DNA from 3 places in the Paenibacillus sp. GbtcB18 genome. Region 1 is predicted to be linked to each of the others. Evidence: riboswitches for the same ligand, from Rfam matches in the RefSeq annotation. Region 1 holds a riboswitch; each other region holds the start of a gene.

The links. A riboswitch is a leader RNA that binds a small molecule or an ion and turns the genes downstream of it on or off. The one in region 1 is predicted to bind cyclic di-AMP.
Region 2: another riboswitch for cyclic di-AMP. It lies ahead of KVT34_RS19195 (hypothetical protein); the one in region 1 lies ahead of KVT34_RS02940 (enolase-like domain-containing protein).
Region 3: another riboswitch for cyclic di-AMP. It lies ahead of KVT34_RS09840 (TrkH family potassium uptake protein); the one in region 1 lies ahead of KVT34_RS02940 (enolase-like domain-containing protein).

The regions. Positions count from the first base shown of each region.
Region 1 covers NZ_JAGXJX010000001.1:593,764-597,975, reverse strand. The annotation lists gene KVT34_RS02945 (L-lactate dehydrogenase) at 1-638, opposite strand, end outside; gene KVT34_RS02940 (enolase-like domain-containing protein) at 726-1,613, opposite strand; cyclic di-AMP (ydaO/yuaA leader) riboswitch at 1,616-1,748, opposite strand; gene KVT34_RS02935 (DoxX family protein) at 1,999-2,538, opposite strand; gene KVT34_RS02930 (hypothetical protein) at 2,598-2,804, opposite strand; gene KVT34_RS02925 (acyltransferase family protein) at 3,372-4,212, shown strand, end outside.
Region 2 covers NZ_JAGXJX010000006.1:307,144-311,355, forward strand. The annotation lists gene KVT34_RS19190 (carbon starvation CstA family protein) at 1-1,476, opposite strand, end outside; cyclic di-AMP (ydaO/yuaA leader) riboswitch at 1,739-1,931, shown strand; cyclic di-AMP (ydaO/yuaA leader) riboswitch at 2,040-2,220, shown strand; gene KVT34_RS19195 (hypothetical protein) at 2,338-2,778, shown strand; gene kdpF (K(+)-transporting ATPase subunit F) at 2,969-3,043, shown strand; gene kdpA (potassium-transporting ATPase subunit KdpA) at 3,103-4,212, shown strand, end outside.
Region 3 covers NZ_JAGXJX010000002.1:997,149-1,001,360, forward strand. The annotation lists gene KVT34_RS09835 (potassium channel family protein) at 1-586, opposite strand, end outside; gene KVT34_RS09840 (TrkH family potassium uptake protein) at 601-1,944, opposite strand; cyclic di-AMP (ydaO/yuaA leader) riboswitch at 2,004-2,153, opposite strand; gene KVT34_RS09845 (CPBP family intramembrane glutamic endopeptidase) at 2,333-3,991, shown strand.

The sequences.
Region 1 (4,212 bases):
GTATTCTGGAAAATTTCGTCCTTATCCTCTTGATTCAATTCGAGAGGCAGTCCGGCAAAATTAGCCAAGCTCCACAAAGGCACTTCCGAGTCTCCGTGCTCCCCGATAATCGCCGCATGAATGCTGCGCGGGTCCACTTGAAGCTTCTCGCCGATCAAATAGCGGAAACGCGCGCTATCCAGCAAAGTTCCCGAGCCGATGACGCGGTTAACGGGCCATTCGGATTTTTTCCATGTAAAATAAGACATGATATCAACCGGATTGGTCGCCACCAGAATAATGCCTGTCTGATTGTACTTCGTCACATTCTCGACGATGCCGTTAAAAATGTCGACGTTGCGCTTAAGCAGATCGAGACGGGTCTCCCCTTGCTTTTGCGCGACGCCCGCACAAATAATGATAATATCGGCGCCTTCACAGTCGGAATAGTCCCCCGCCCATACTTTCACCCTGCCCGTAAACGGCAGGCCGTGGTTCATATCCAGTGCGTCCCCGTTCGCTTTTGCGTGATTATAATCGATGAGGACAAGCTCGGACATCCGCTCTCTGAGCAGCAGAGTGTACGCCGTGGTGGAACCTACGGCACCGGTTCCGATGACCACGATACGTGATTTTTTAAGTGATTCCTGGTTGTTCAATTCGTTAGTAGACACGAGAACCTCTCCTTTCAGGGGAATTCTGGTATTATTGTAGGCGAACTCCCCCTCAAAAGCAAACGTTCCGTTCTATAAAACGACAAAATAAGCCCGGGATTCTGCAAAAAGCACCGGCTGATCCAGCTGAAAACCGGTTCCGGCTATTCCCTCGCCGGCCTGCAGCGGAGCAAGGCGCACCGGTTCCGGGTTGCCGCCCTCTTCCAGCCAGTCCGCTCCCAGCACCGCAGCGGTGTGCTCCCACAAGCAGCAGGCCGGACCGATCAAATAATCTTTGTGCATCGCCAGCGCCATTCCTTCCTGCCGGAGCATGCACGCGTTGCGCAAATCGTCCAGCAGAGAGCCGCAGCAGCCGGGGTGAAGTTCCCTCTCGGCCTGGAAGAGCCCGCTTACCGGGAACTCGCGGTCCGCCTCAGCGTATCCGAAGCCCACCGCCTGTCTCACGCGAGAAGAAAAGAGCGGTTCCGCGACCGGACAAGGGCCGCCTCCGACACTCCGGGCGGCAGCCGTTTCCGGGCGGAAGGAGCCGTTTCCTGAACGTCCGGAATGTCCGGCGATTCCGAAATTTCCGAAACTGCCGAAGCCGCTGAAGCTTCCGAGAACGTCCACAAACGGTTTGTGCAGCGATCGGGCCTTCAGATCGTACAAGGCCATTTCCACCAGATCCGCCTTCACACTCCCCCAGAGTACACGGTACAAGCGAACAGTGTCTAGCGCTTGCGCCAGCGTGCTTTTTTGAAAGCGGTACAGAAACCGGGCCCAATTCACAAGATCGAAATGCTTCTCGCCCACAGACATCAAACATTCTCCCCAGCCTGTCTCTCCGCCCTCGTCCGTGAGTTTCAATAGCCCGTACCTGCAGTTCTCAAGCTTTCCTCTGGCATGATGGTAACAGCAGGGTACATCGAATTCAAACAATTCAATCCGGATAATTCGTCGGTCCATTTCTTCCTTTTCCACTCCTTTTCTCCCAATGACGCCTGCGAGGTTAGCTGTCGGGTTCGGATTTGAGAGGCCCCTACGGAATAAACATTCCGATTCACCCCAGTTCGTGGGTCCCCCGCTTCTCTTACGAGAATTAAGCGCGCAGATGAAGATGATGGTTAGGCCGCAGCAGGCGTCCGGACATTGCGTCCGAAGCCTGATCTGACGGACCATGAGAGTATGTTACCTCCGCGAATAGGGCCTGTAAACAATCCCGAAGGACAGCCCGCATCCATTCTCTTCCATGTAACCCTATTCATTTGAGTGTTGCTTCTTCAAGCTGATTCAAGCTCATTCTTTCTCCGTTTAACAAAAAAAAGCCCCGGATACCCGGGGCTTTTTTGAAGATCATTTTATTCTGTCAGATATGGGCGCGTGTCTTGCCTCCACCGAGGGTAGGGTTTGCGCCGTGATCTCCGCGATGGCGAAGGAGCTTGCGGAGGTAAGGAAGGATGTAATAGTCGGCTCCGAACTTGCCGGCGTTGGCTCCAGCGGCGATGACGATGACACCGAGCAGAATCATCCAAGGGTTAGTGCTTACGGTACCTGCGAAGAGGAACATGAAGTTCATCAGGACTCCGAAGAATGCTGCCGCCGTTGTCAGTGCGCCGAGGACAAGACCCAGACCTACCAAGAACTCTCCGAGCGGAATCAGTACGTTAAACAGTTTGGCGTTCGGCAGTGCGAAGTTTTCCAGGAATGCGGTGAAGGTCGGATAGACCAGCTCATTGGTCGCTTTATCCATAACCGGCTTCGCTACCGCGCCTTTCAGGAAGCCCGTAGCGTCAAATCCGCCCGTCAGCTTGTGCCATCCTCCCGTAATCCAAGCGTATCCGAGATAGAAGCGGAGGATCACCATCAGACCTGCCGCATAAACGTTCGTTCTCAACCAGTTAAACATATGAATTTCCCCTTTCAAGCTGCGTATTCTGTATTGGATGTTGAGTGTGTTTCCTATATTTAGAGCCAGTACTGCTCGATCAAGCCACATTCCGCTTCCAGAGGAAGGGGAAGTCCGGTTTTGCCTGCGTTTTGCGCCTTGGCGGTTTGCCAAGTCTGCACACAGTCGAAGCACAAATCCTTATAACCTTCGGGATGTGTCTGAAGCCGTGCTCCGCATGCCTGACAATGTGCGGGTGCCGCGTTTACAAGATGAAGGGCGGTCATGATACTCGCATCCTTTCGTTTATCCCGTATTTTATTGTGAATATTTTCACATTCTTAGCCGTAAAAAGCTTTCTCTTCTTCCCGAATCATTCAGGAAGATCGGATGAGCCGGCGGAGCCTTCGACTCTGGATACCAGAGGCTTTAACCGGCAGTCTTCGCAAACCCAGGCGGACACTGTTTCTTTGGCTGCGTGGATACGGGAACCGCACTGTGGGCATCTTCCTTGTTGAACTTGCGGGTCAGCTGTCTCTTTCATGGCTCCTTCACCTTCTTTCGTGTGTTGTTCTCTCTTTCTGACTTTAGTATAGTCCTCGCCAAGAGTTATGTATGTGATATTTATCACACTTAGCCCAAAATAAGTGATTATAATCATGTTCAAACATTCTTCATAATGAAAACCGTTACTTAATATGTGCATGTGAATAATATCACAATCACTTAAAACAAGAAGTTCTATACTTTCTTTAGATAGCTAAATTCCTTTAACAGCCGCATCCAGCAGGTTTGGCTGCTTGCGTTTCTTCTATAAGAATAAAACCAAATTTACATAAAGCGAGATGACTCCTATGCGAAACCCGACCGCCGTGTATTTTACCAATGTCCGTTTTTTTCTGATTCTGCTCGTTGTTCTGGTCAACCTGCTGCTTACCCTGCCGCCTCTGCCGGATGCAGCGCAAGCTGTCGTGACCGCCATCTTCACTTTTCATCTGCCGGTGTTTGTGCTTGTAACCGGTTATTTCGCCAAAAAGTACTGGCAGACACCCGAGGCGGCAGCCGGCATGCTGCGGATCGCCCTGCAGTATCTCTTCTTTCAGACGCTGTACTCGGTCCTGGATCTGTTCTGGCTCCACAGCCCCGGCATCCGGCATTCGTTCTGGCTTCCGTATTGGATGCTCTGGTTTCTGACCGCGCACTTCGGCTGGAAGCTGCTGCTTATCCCGTTCGCCCGGCTCAAACATCCGGTGGCCGCCGCCGTCCTGCTCGGCGTCGCGGCCGGCTTCCTGCCGGCGGAAGCGGGCGCGTGGCTCGGCTTGACGCGCACGCTCGTGTTCTTCCCGTTCTTCCTCGCCGGATACTACTGGCGGGAAGAACGGGAGCCCCGCCGGCGCGCGGCCACGCAGCGCCGCGCGATCCGGGCCGCCGCGGCGCTGCTGCTGCTGGCGCTGCCCGCGTTCTGGCACGCGGCGGGCGCAGACACCGCCGCGCAGTGGCTCGCCGGCGGCAGCAGCTACGCGCAGCTCGGCGTCCCCGCCGCGGCCGGCACGATGCTGCGCCTCGGCTGCTATGCGGCGCAAGCCGCCGCATCGGCCACGTTCCTGCTGCTGCTCCCGCGCGCGGAAAGCCGCTTGACCGTCCTCGGAGGACGGACGGTCTATGTCTTCCTGCTGCATGGCGCCGCCATCAAGC
Region 2 (4,212 bases), on a different contig from region 1:
ACGGCCCACGCGGGTACCTGCGTCGATCGTCGTCAAGATGAACAACGCTTCGAACAGGATGGCGAAGTGGTACCAGAACGCCATCATCGTTTTGCCGCCGATCACGCCGGACAAGATTTGCGCCATGCCGATGGCGAAGGTCGGCGCGCCGCCCGTCCGCGAGAGGATGGTACTCTCGCCGATATTCTTGGATAGCGTGGTCAACTGCTCGGGCGTGATGGTGAAGCCCCAGTTCGTGATGGTTGCCGCCGCGGTCGCCACATCGGTACCGCCCAGGGCAGCCGCAGACGAGTTGATCGCGAAGTAGGTACCGGGCGTGATGATGCAGGCGGCGATCAGCGCCATGATGGCGACGAACGATTCGACCAGCATCGCGCCGTAGCCGATCGGACGCGCGTGGGATTCGCGCTCCAGCATTTTGGGCGTCGTTCCGGAGGAGATCAGCGCATGGAAGCCCGATACGGAGCCGCAGGCGATGGTGATGAACAGGAACGGGAACAAGTTCCCGGCGAAGACGGGACCGGTTCCGTCGATGAACCGGGTCGTGGCCGGCATGGACAGATCCGGCAGAACGAAAATAATGCCGAGCGCGAGTCCGATGATCGTTCCGACTTTGAGGAACGTGCTGAGATAGTCGCGTGGCGCCAGAAGCAGCCAGACCGGCATGACCGAAGCGAAAAAGCCGTAGGCGATCATCATCAGAGCGATGGTTTCCCCGCTGAAGGAGAAAAGCGGGGCCAGAACGGCGCTCTCGGCGACGAATTTGCCCCCGATGAGGGACAGAATCAGCAGAACGACGCCGATAAGGGAAGCTTCCCCGACTCGGCCGGGCCGTATGTAGCGCATATACACGCCCATCAGGAGGGCGATCGGAATGGTGGCGGCAATCGTGAACATGCCCCACGGGCTACCGATCAGCGCTTTGACGACGACGAGCCCGAGCACGGCGAGAAGAATGATCATAATGCCCAGAATGCCGAGCATGGCGATCGTGCCGGTCACTTTGCCGATCTCGTCCTTGATCATATCGCCCAGCGATTTGCCGTTTCTGCGTGTCGAAGCGAAAAGAATGACGAAATCCTGGACGGCGCCTCCCAGAATAACGCCGAGAATAATCCACAGTGTTCCGGGCAAATAGCCCATCTGGGCGGCAAGTACGGGGCCTACGAGAGGGCCCGCGCCGGCAATGGCCGCGAAATGGTGCCCGAACAGCACCCATTTGTTCGTCGGCACATAGTCCTTGCCGTCGTTGTTTAGCTCTGCGGGTGTTTTCCGATTATCGTCGAGCACGAAAACTTTACGGGCGAGAAAACGGCTGTAGAACCGGTAGGCGACCGCATAGCAGCTCACGGCTGCGATAACGAGCCAGGCGGCATTGATCGTTTCGCCGCGATTAAGTGCGACAAGCCCAAAAGCAAACGCGCCGACAATGGAAATCACCCCCCAGAGCAAGATTGATTTCCATCCGATTTTCATAAACATGCCTCCTTACTGGTTAATATGGGAGCGTTTACAAGTAGTATAGCAGGTTTTTCCGGTGTGGGAAGAGGCTGGATGTCCAAACCATTTTCAAAAACGCGAGATTTTCGACGTATTAACAAGCTAGCGCACAAAAAGCAGAAATGTAAGCGCATTAGGGGATTTCTTTGGCTTAAATCGGTTTAAAACCAATCTCGCCATATCTTTACAAAGCACGTGCGGAGGTGTAACATTCATTCCATCAATTGAAAAAAACAGTTTCTTGCTTTCGCTGAATTCCCCAACCGGGGAAGCGGGGGAACCATCGCAGCATTGATCCGGTGTGAGAGCCGGGGCCGTGTCTGCAGGGGTGAATCCTGAAGCGCCGGAATCCATGGACCCGGCAATCAGGTAGGGCGACTCTCACCGTCCGAATCCGACAGCTAACCTCGTAAGCGCATGAGTTCGGGAGGGGTTGAAGAAGCTTGTGATCGGCATCGACCACAGGGACTTCGTTTCGCTGTGGTTTTGTTATGTTCAAAAACATCCGAAAATGAAAAATGTGCCAAACAAATGAACATGCGTTTTTATCGCTGAGTTTCCGTGTCAAGCGGAAAACGGGGGAACCAAACGAGGACTTGCAGGCCTGACGGCCCGGTCCTCATGGGGTGAATCCAGAAGCGGCATCCGTGCCGTAATGGTAGGGCGACTCTCACGCCCGAATCCGACAGCTAACCTCGTAAGCGTACCGAGAGAGGCGACTGCTATCGCGCTTCGGCTATAGTCTTTTTAGGCTGTGACCGTCAAGAAGCCGCGTGAAGAGTTCCTCTTCCGCAGGCTTCTTTTTTTGCTGCCCAAAACATGAAAGAGGGATAAAAAGTGGACGAGAGAAAGATCCAAACCTATACGTTGGTTTCCGCACCGAATGTCACCGGCGAGAACTTTATTAAACTGCTGAATATTTACCGCAGGCCCTTCGCGGCGCTTGTGAACAACCCCGCGGAAGGACAGCGGATGAAGAAGCTGGGAGTCCGGCACATCGTGGAAGTGGATACCGTGCACCACGAAGCCTGGGAAGTCCCGGGACTTCCCATCGGTGACGTCTATCTTTTCGAAGACAGCCTGCCGCTCTGCTGCCGGTATCTTCAGATGGTCCGAAGCTGGACAACCGGAACGATTTTCGTGGTCAAAACGAATGCCTCGCCGCGGCTGATTTATAAAGCGCTCGGCGCCGACCATGTGGTGCATACGAATACCCGTCAGGTCTCTTTCCTGCTTGGAGCAGCACCGGGCCAAGTGCCCGAGGAAGTTTTGCGCTAACGATTTAATTCACGGTCCGAACGATAATGAATGAACCTATGAAATGAACCTATAGATAGGAAAGAAAGGAGCCGAAACACATGACGGACCTTTATATGGTTCTGCTGTTGGCAGTCATTTATTTCATCTTTTACGGTTTTCTGACCTGGTGCGACCATGTTGTGCAAGGCTCGGAAGGCGGCCGTATATGATGATTATCGCGCTTTTTACGGCAGGGCTTTTCCTGTATCTGATATACGCGCTCATACATCCCGAAAAATTTTAGGGCGCCTTCGGGCAGCCGGTGACTGCTAGCGCGGAGTTGTTTGAGGAGGATAGGAATCCATGGAGATTGTGCAGATCGTAATCGTAATCGCGGTGCTTTGCCTGCTGGTGAAACCGCTTGGAACTTATATGTATCATGTTTTTTCGAATGAAAAAAACCGGACGGACAAATGGTTCGGCTGGCTGGAAAGACCCATTTACAAGCTTGCGGGCATCCGCAGCGAGAAGGGCATGACGTGGAAGAAGTATGCGGGCAGCCTTGTGCTGACCAACCTTGTGCTGGTGGCGGTGGGGTATCTGATCCTGCGTCTGCAGCGTGCTCTTCCTTTGAACCCGAACGGGATCGACAATATGGAAGCGACGCTGTCGTTCAATACGATCATCAGCTTTATGACGAACACCAACCTGCAGCACTACAGCGGGGAAACGGGCCTGTCCTATTTCTCACAGATGGCGGTCATTATGATGATGATGTTCACGTCCGCCGTAACGGGAATCGTGGTCGCGATTGCGTTTATCCGCGGACTGACGTCCAAAGGCAGCACCATCGGCAACTTTTTTGCGGATTTCGTAAAAGGACACACGCGCCTGCTGCTGCCGCTGGCTATCGTGGTTACGCTCGTGCTTGTCGGCCTGAAGGTGCCGCAAACGCTGGATCCGACCGTGGCCGCGAAGACGCTTGAAGGCGGGGAGCAGCAAATCGCCATCGGTCCGGTGGCGTCGCTTGTGTCCATCAAGCATCTGGGCACGAACGGCGGCGGTTTCTTCGGGGTGAACTCTTCGCACCCGTTTGAAAATCCGTCTCCGCTGACTAACGTGATTGAAATGCTGTCGATGTGGTGCATTCCGGCCTCATTGACCTATACCTTCGGGCGGTTTGCGAAGAACCGGAAGCAGGGATGGGTCATTTTCACAGCGATGATGACCTTGTTCCTGGTATTTCTATCGGTCGCTTTCTTTTCGGAAAAGGCCGGTAACCCTGCCTTGAACGCCCTTGGCGCGGATTCGTCCATCGGCAGTATGGAAGGCAAAGAGGTGCGGTTCGGTATTGCCCAGTCCGCGCTGTTCACCACGGTAACGACGGCGGCGACGACGGGAACCGTCAACAATATGCACGACACGCTCACCCCGCTGGGCGGAATGGTTCCGCTCGCTCAAATGATGCTGAAC
Region 3 (4,212 bases), on a different contig from region 1:
GGACATCTTCGGCGGTAGGCGCGATAATCACGTCGTCCGTTTTGTTGATGGCGACGATGCTGCAGCCGTACTTGGCCCTCGGATCGAGTTCCTTTAGAGTAAGGCCGGAAATACGCCGGGAAACGACGAGTTCCGCGATCGTGTAGTTTTTGGACAATTCGATATAATCGAGAAGGTTCGGCGACACGAGCTGGTGAGCCACGCGCACGCCCATATCACGCTCGGGAAAAATAATCCGGTCCACGCCGATTTTCTCAAGCACCTTGGCGTGCTGATCGGTCAACGCCTTCGCGACGACCGTTTTAACGCCAAGCTCCTTAAGCAGAATCGCCGCCATGATACTCGCCTGGATATTATCTCCGATAGCCACGACTGCGCAATCGAAATTCCGGACGCCGAGCGAGCGGAGAACCTCTTCGTCCGTTGCGTCCGCAACCACGGTATGGGTGAGCTTGTCGCTCATCTCGTCCACTTTCTCTTCATCTCTGTCGATGCCCAGCACCTCGTGCCCGAGCTGAGTCAATTCTTGGGACAAGCTGGAACCGAAGCGTCCGAGTCCGATAACTGCATATTGAATGAAAGCCATTGTTTTGTTTCTCCTTAACCTATCGTGATTTTTCCTTCGGGATAACGGTACAGTTCTTTCTCGGCTTTAGGCTGCAGCGCGTACGCAAGTGTCAAAGGCCCGAGACGTCCCGCGAACATCGTCAGGGCGATCATAACCTTGCCGAACACGGTAAGCTTCGTGGTCAGCCCCAGGGTGAGTCCTACGGTCCCGAATGCCGAGGTCACTTCATACAAAATCATAAGAAACTCGTGATCTTCCGTCGTAGACAGAAGCATGGTAACGAAAATAACAAGAAAGAGTGCAAACATCGTCAAAGTGATCGCCTTCAGGATGCGTTCCTTGCCGAGACGGTTGCGGAAGAAGACGATATCTTCTTTTCCCCGCACCATCGCGACGATAGCCCCTACGAGCATCGTAAACGTAGTCGTCTTGATCCCGCCCCCGGTCGATCCCGGAGAAGCCCCGATAAACATCAGGATGATCATGAAAAATTGGGACGCTTGGCGGAGAGAAGCGAGATCAAGCGTATTCGCCCCCGCCGTACGCGGTGTGACCGATTGAAAAAACGAAGCGAGAATCTTGCCGCCGAAGTCCAGCGAACCCAGCGTTTTCGAATTGGAATACTCGAAGATAAAAATAACAAGCGCCCCGGTCACGATCAGAATGCTTGTGGCGCTCAGCACCACCTTGGAGTGAAGGGTCAGCTTCTTCGTTTTCCGGTAATCCATCACATCGGACATCACGATAAAACCGATTCCGCCCAGAACGATGAGCGCCATCGTCACTACATTGGTAATAAAATCGCCGGCGTAAGCGGTCAGCGAGGTGAAGGGGCCCGTAATCGGACCGAACAAGTCGAACCCGGCATTGTTGAAAAAGGAAACGGCATGCCAGATGCCGTAGTACAGCCCCTTCGGAAATCCGAGATCCACCGACCAGCGGGCGGTAAACAGGACGGCCGCGATTCCCTCGATCGTCAGCGAGTAGATCAGTACCTTCCGGAAAAGACGGACAATCCCTTCCATACTGCCCTGGTTCAAGGCTTCCTGAAGCAGCAGCCTTTCGCGGAGCGATATCTTCTTGCGCAGGATGAAAGCAAAAAGCGTCGCCATACTCATGAATCCGAGGCCGCCGATTTGAATCAGCGAAATGATGACCATTTGTCCGAACGTCGTAAAATGCGTTCCGGTGTCTACCACGACCAAACCTGTTACACAGGTAGCCGAGGTGGCCGTGAAGAGAGCGTCGATGAACGGAAGCGGCAGCCCGTCCGTTGACGAGACCGGCAGCATCAATAAGCCCGAGCCGATGAAAATAATGAGGGCAAATCCGAGCACAAGGATCTGCGGCGGCGTAAATCTCGACTTTTTTAACACATAATTTCCTCCTATATGAAGCACAAAAAAGACACTGGAGTCCCACTGCCCTTTCGGTTATGGTTCCTGCTGGTCGCCTACGAGGTTAGCTGACGGATTCGGATGTACAGGCCACCCTATTTACCCTGCCCGATTCAGGCACAAGCGGTAAAATTCACCCCAAAGTATGGTTCCCCCGTTTTCCAACGGAAATTCGGCGTATGAAGTTGTGCGAAGAAATGAATCATCCGCATTATATATCTGTTATTAAACAAGCACAAAGCCCTTTTAACCGGATTTTACGGGGGGAAACCTAGACAATCTTCCTGCAGCTAACTGGGAGTCACGAATTGGCATCCTTACGCAAACTGTGATACGGTTAAAAAAACGATCGGAGAAGGAGCTGACCATGAAAAAATACGGTCCGGATAACCCGCTGCTGCTGCTCGCCTTGACCGGATTCCTTCTATATGCAGCCGTGGTTTTCATCTATAATACCGGGGCCGCTCCCGCCGGTTCCGATCCTTACGAAACGTCAGCCTCCATTACGAAAGAACAAGCCGCGGAGGCTGCGGTCGCATGGCTGCGGCAAAGGCAGGGCGCCGATGCCGATAACGGCTCCGGCGCCGTTACGGTCGGAGGGTCTCCCGGCACATTCGTCAGCTATCAATCGGAGAAGGAACTCAGCGGTTATCTGACCAAAGAGAAGCTTCAAACGTTGTATGACAAGAGCTACGCCAGCCGGGTGCCCGTCGATTACTATCGGGTAGAAGTCGCCGAGGCTTCCCCTTCGGTCCGGAAGTGGGTCATCGATATCCATATGACCACGAAAGCCGTAATCGGCTGGTCCCGCATCGGCGGCGAATCCCTGGCGGCCGTGTCCGCGTCGGATGCGGAGAAGGCCGCCAGGGAAGCGATCGTACGGCAGGGCTACGAAGAGGCGGAGTTCAAGCGGATCAGTCCTCCGGCCGCCATGTCCGGCATGCTGCTGTTCGAGCGGGAGAAAGAGCCTGTCGGGGACGCAAAGCTGACGATCGGCGTGAAGCTGGATGGAACCTCCGTTTCCTCATTCACCCAATCGTTCCGGCTCCCCGCCGCTTTCACGTCCTGGCTGAAGCATCAGGAGGATACCGCCTCCATGTGGACCCGCATCAGCTTGTGGGGCAACGGCCTGATGGCCCTGATCGCCCTCGGTTATACCGTCCTTAAACGGAGGACGGTCGATTTTTCCCGTGGCGTTCTGCTAACGGCGGTATATGTCGTGATCTACGTCATGAACAACATCAACATGTATCCGGCCTATAAAGCCGGCAGTACGCCGACGAGCAGCGGCCAGGAAGCGATCCTTTCGATCGTGCTGATCAACTTCGTTACGCTGCTGATGGCCGCAGCCGTCTACTTCTCTTTCACGGCCGGCGAAGCCTTGTGGAGACGTGAAGGAAAGTCCGTCATGCCCCGCTGGCGCGACGCCGACTTCGGCGCGCACATAACCCGCAGCATGGTGCAGGGCTATCTGCTCTGCCTGTTCCTGCTCGGCCTCCAGCAGGTGCTGTTCCTTGTGGCGGAGAAAGGCTTCGGTGTCTGGTCGGTGAACGATCCGATGTCGTCTCCCCGCAACATGCTGCAGCCCGCTTTGCTTCCGCTGATGGCTTGGGCGGCCGGCATTTCCGAGGAGGCCACCTTCCGGCTGCTCGGCATCGCCCTGTTCAGCAGGCTGCTCCGGTTCAAATGGCTGGCCGTGCTTCTGCCCAGCCTCATCTGGGCGGCGGGTCACACCGCCTATCCGATCTACCCGGTGTACACCAGGCTGATCGAGGTAACGGTGCTCGGCCTCGTCTTCGGCTACGCCTTCCTGCGGTACGGGTTCCTGACCGCCCTGTTCGCCCATACGGCTATGGACAGCATCCTCATGGGCCTGTCCCTTCTCACGGGCGAAGGGCTGGCAGCCAGCACGCCTGCGCTAGGCCTGCTCTATATGGCGCTGCCGGCCGCCGTCGCCCTCGCGGTATCCGGGCTTCACAAACTGAGGTTTATGAGCGGAAGCAGGCAGAACCGGCGGCCCGTCTAGAAAGTCACCGGCTTTGTCTGCACGCGAGGCCAATGGCCCCCTTGCCGGCAGCAAGCCGCCCCGGACTCTTGGACATGGCAGCAGCCCGGACACGGCGGCAGTACGATGGACACGGTCATGCGGCACATCGCCGCTAAGACCCTGATGGAGCCCCGCGGCGCGGACGGCATAACCGGTGGTTGGCTGCGGCAAGTCCCGGAAGCCAGCGGAAGTGCAATCAC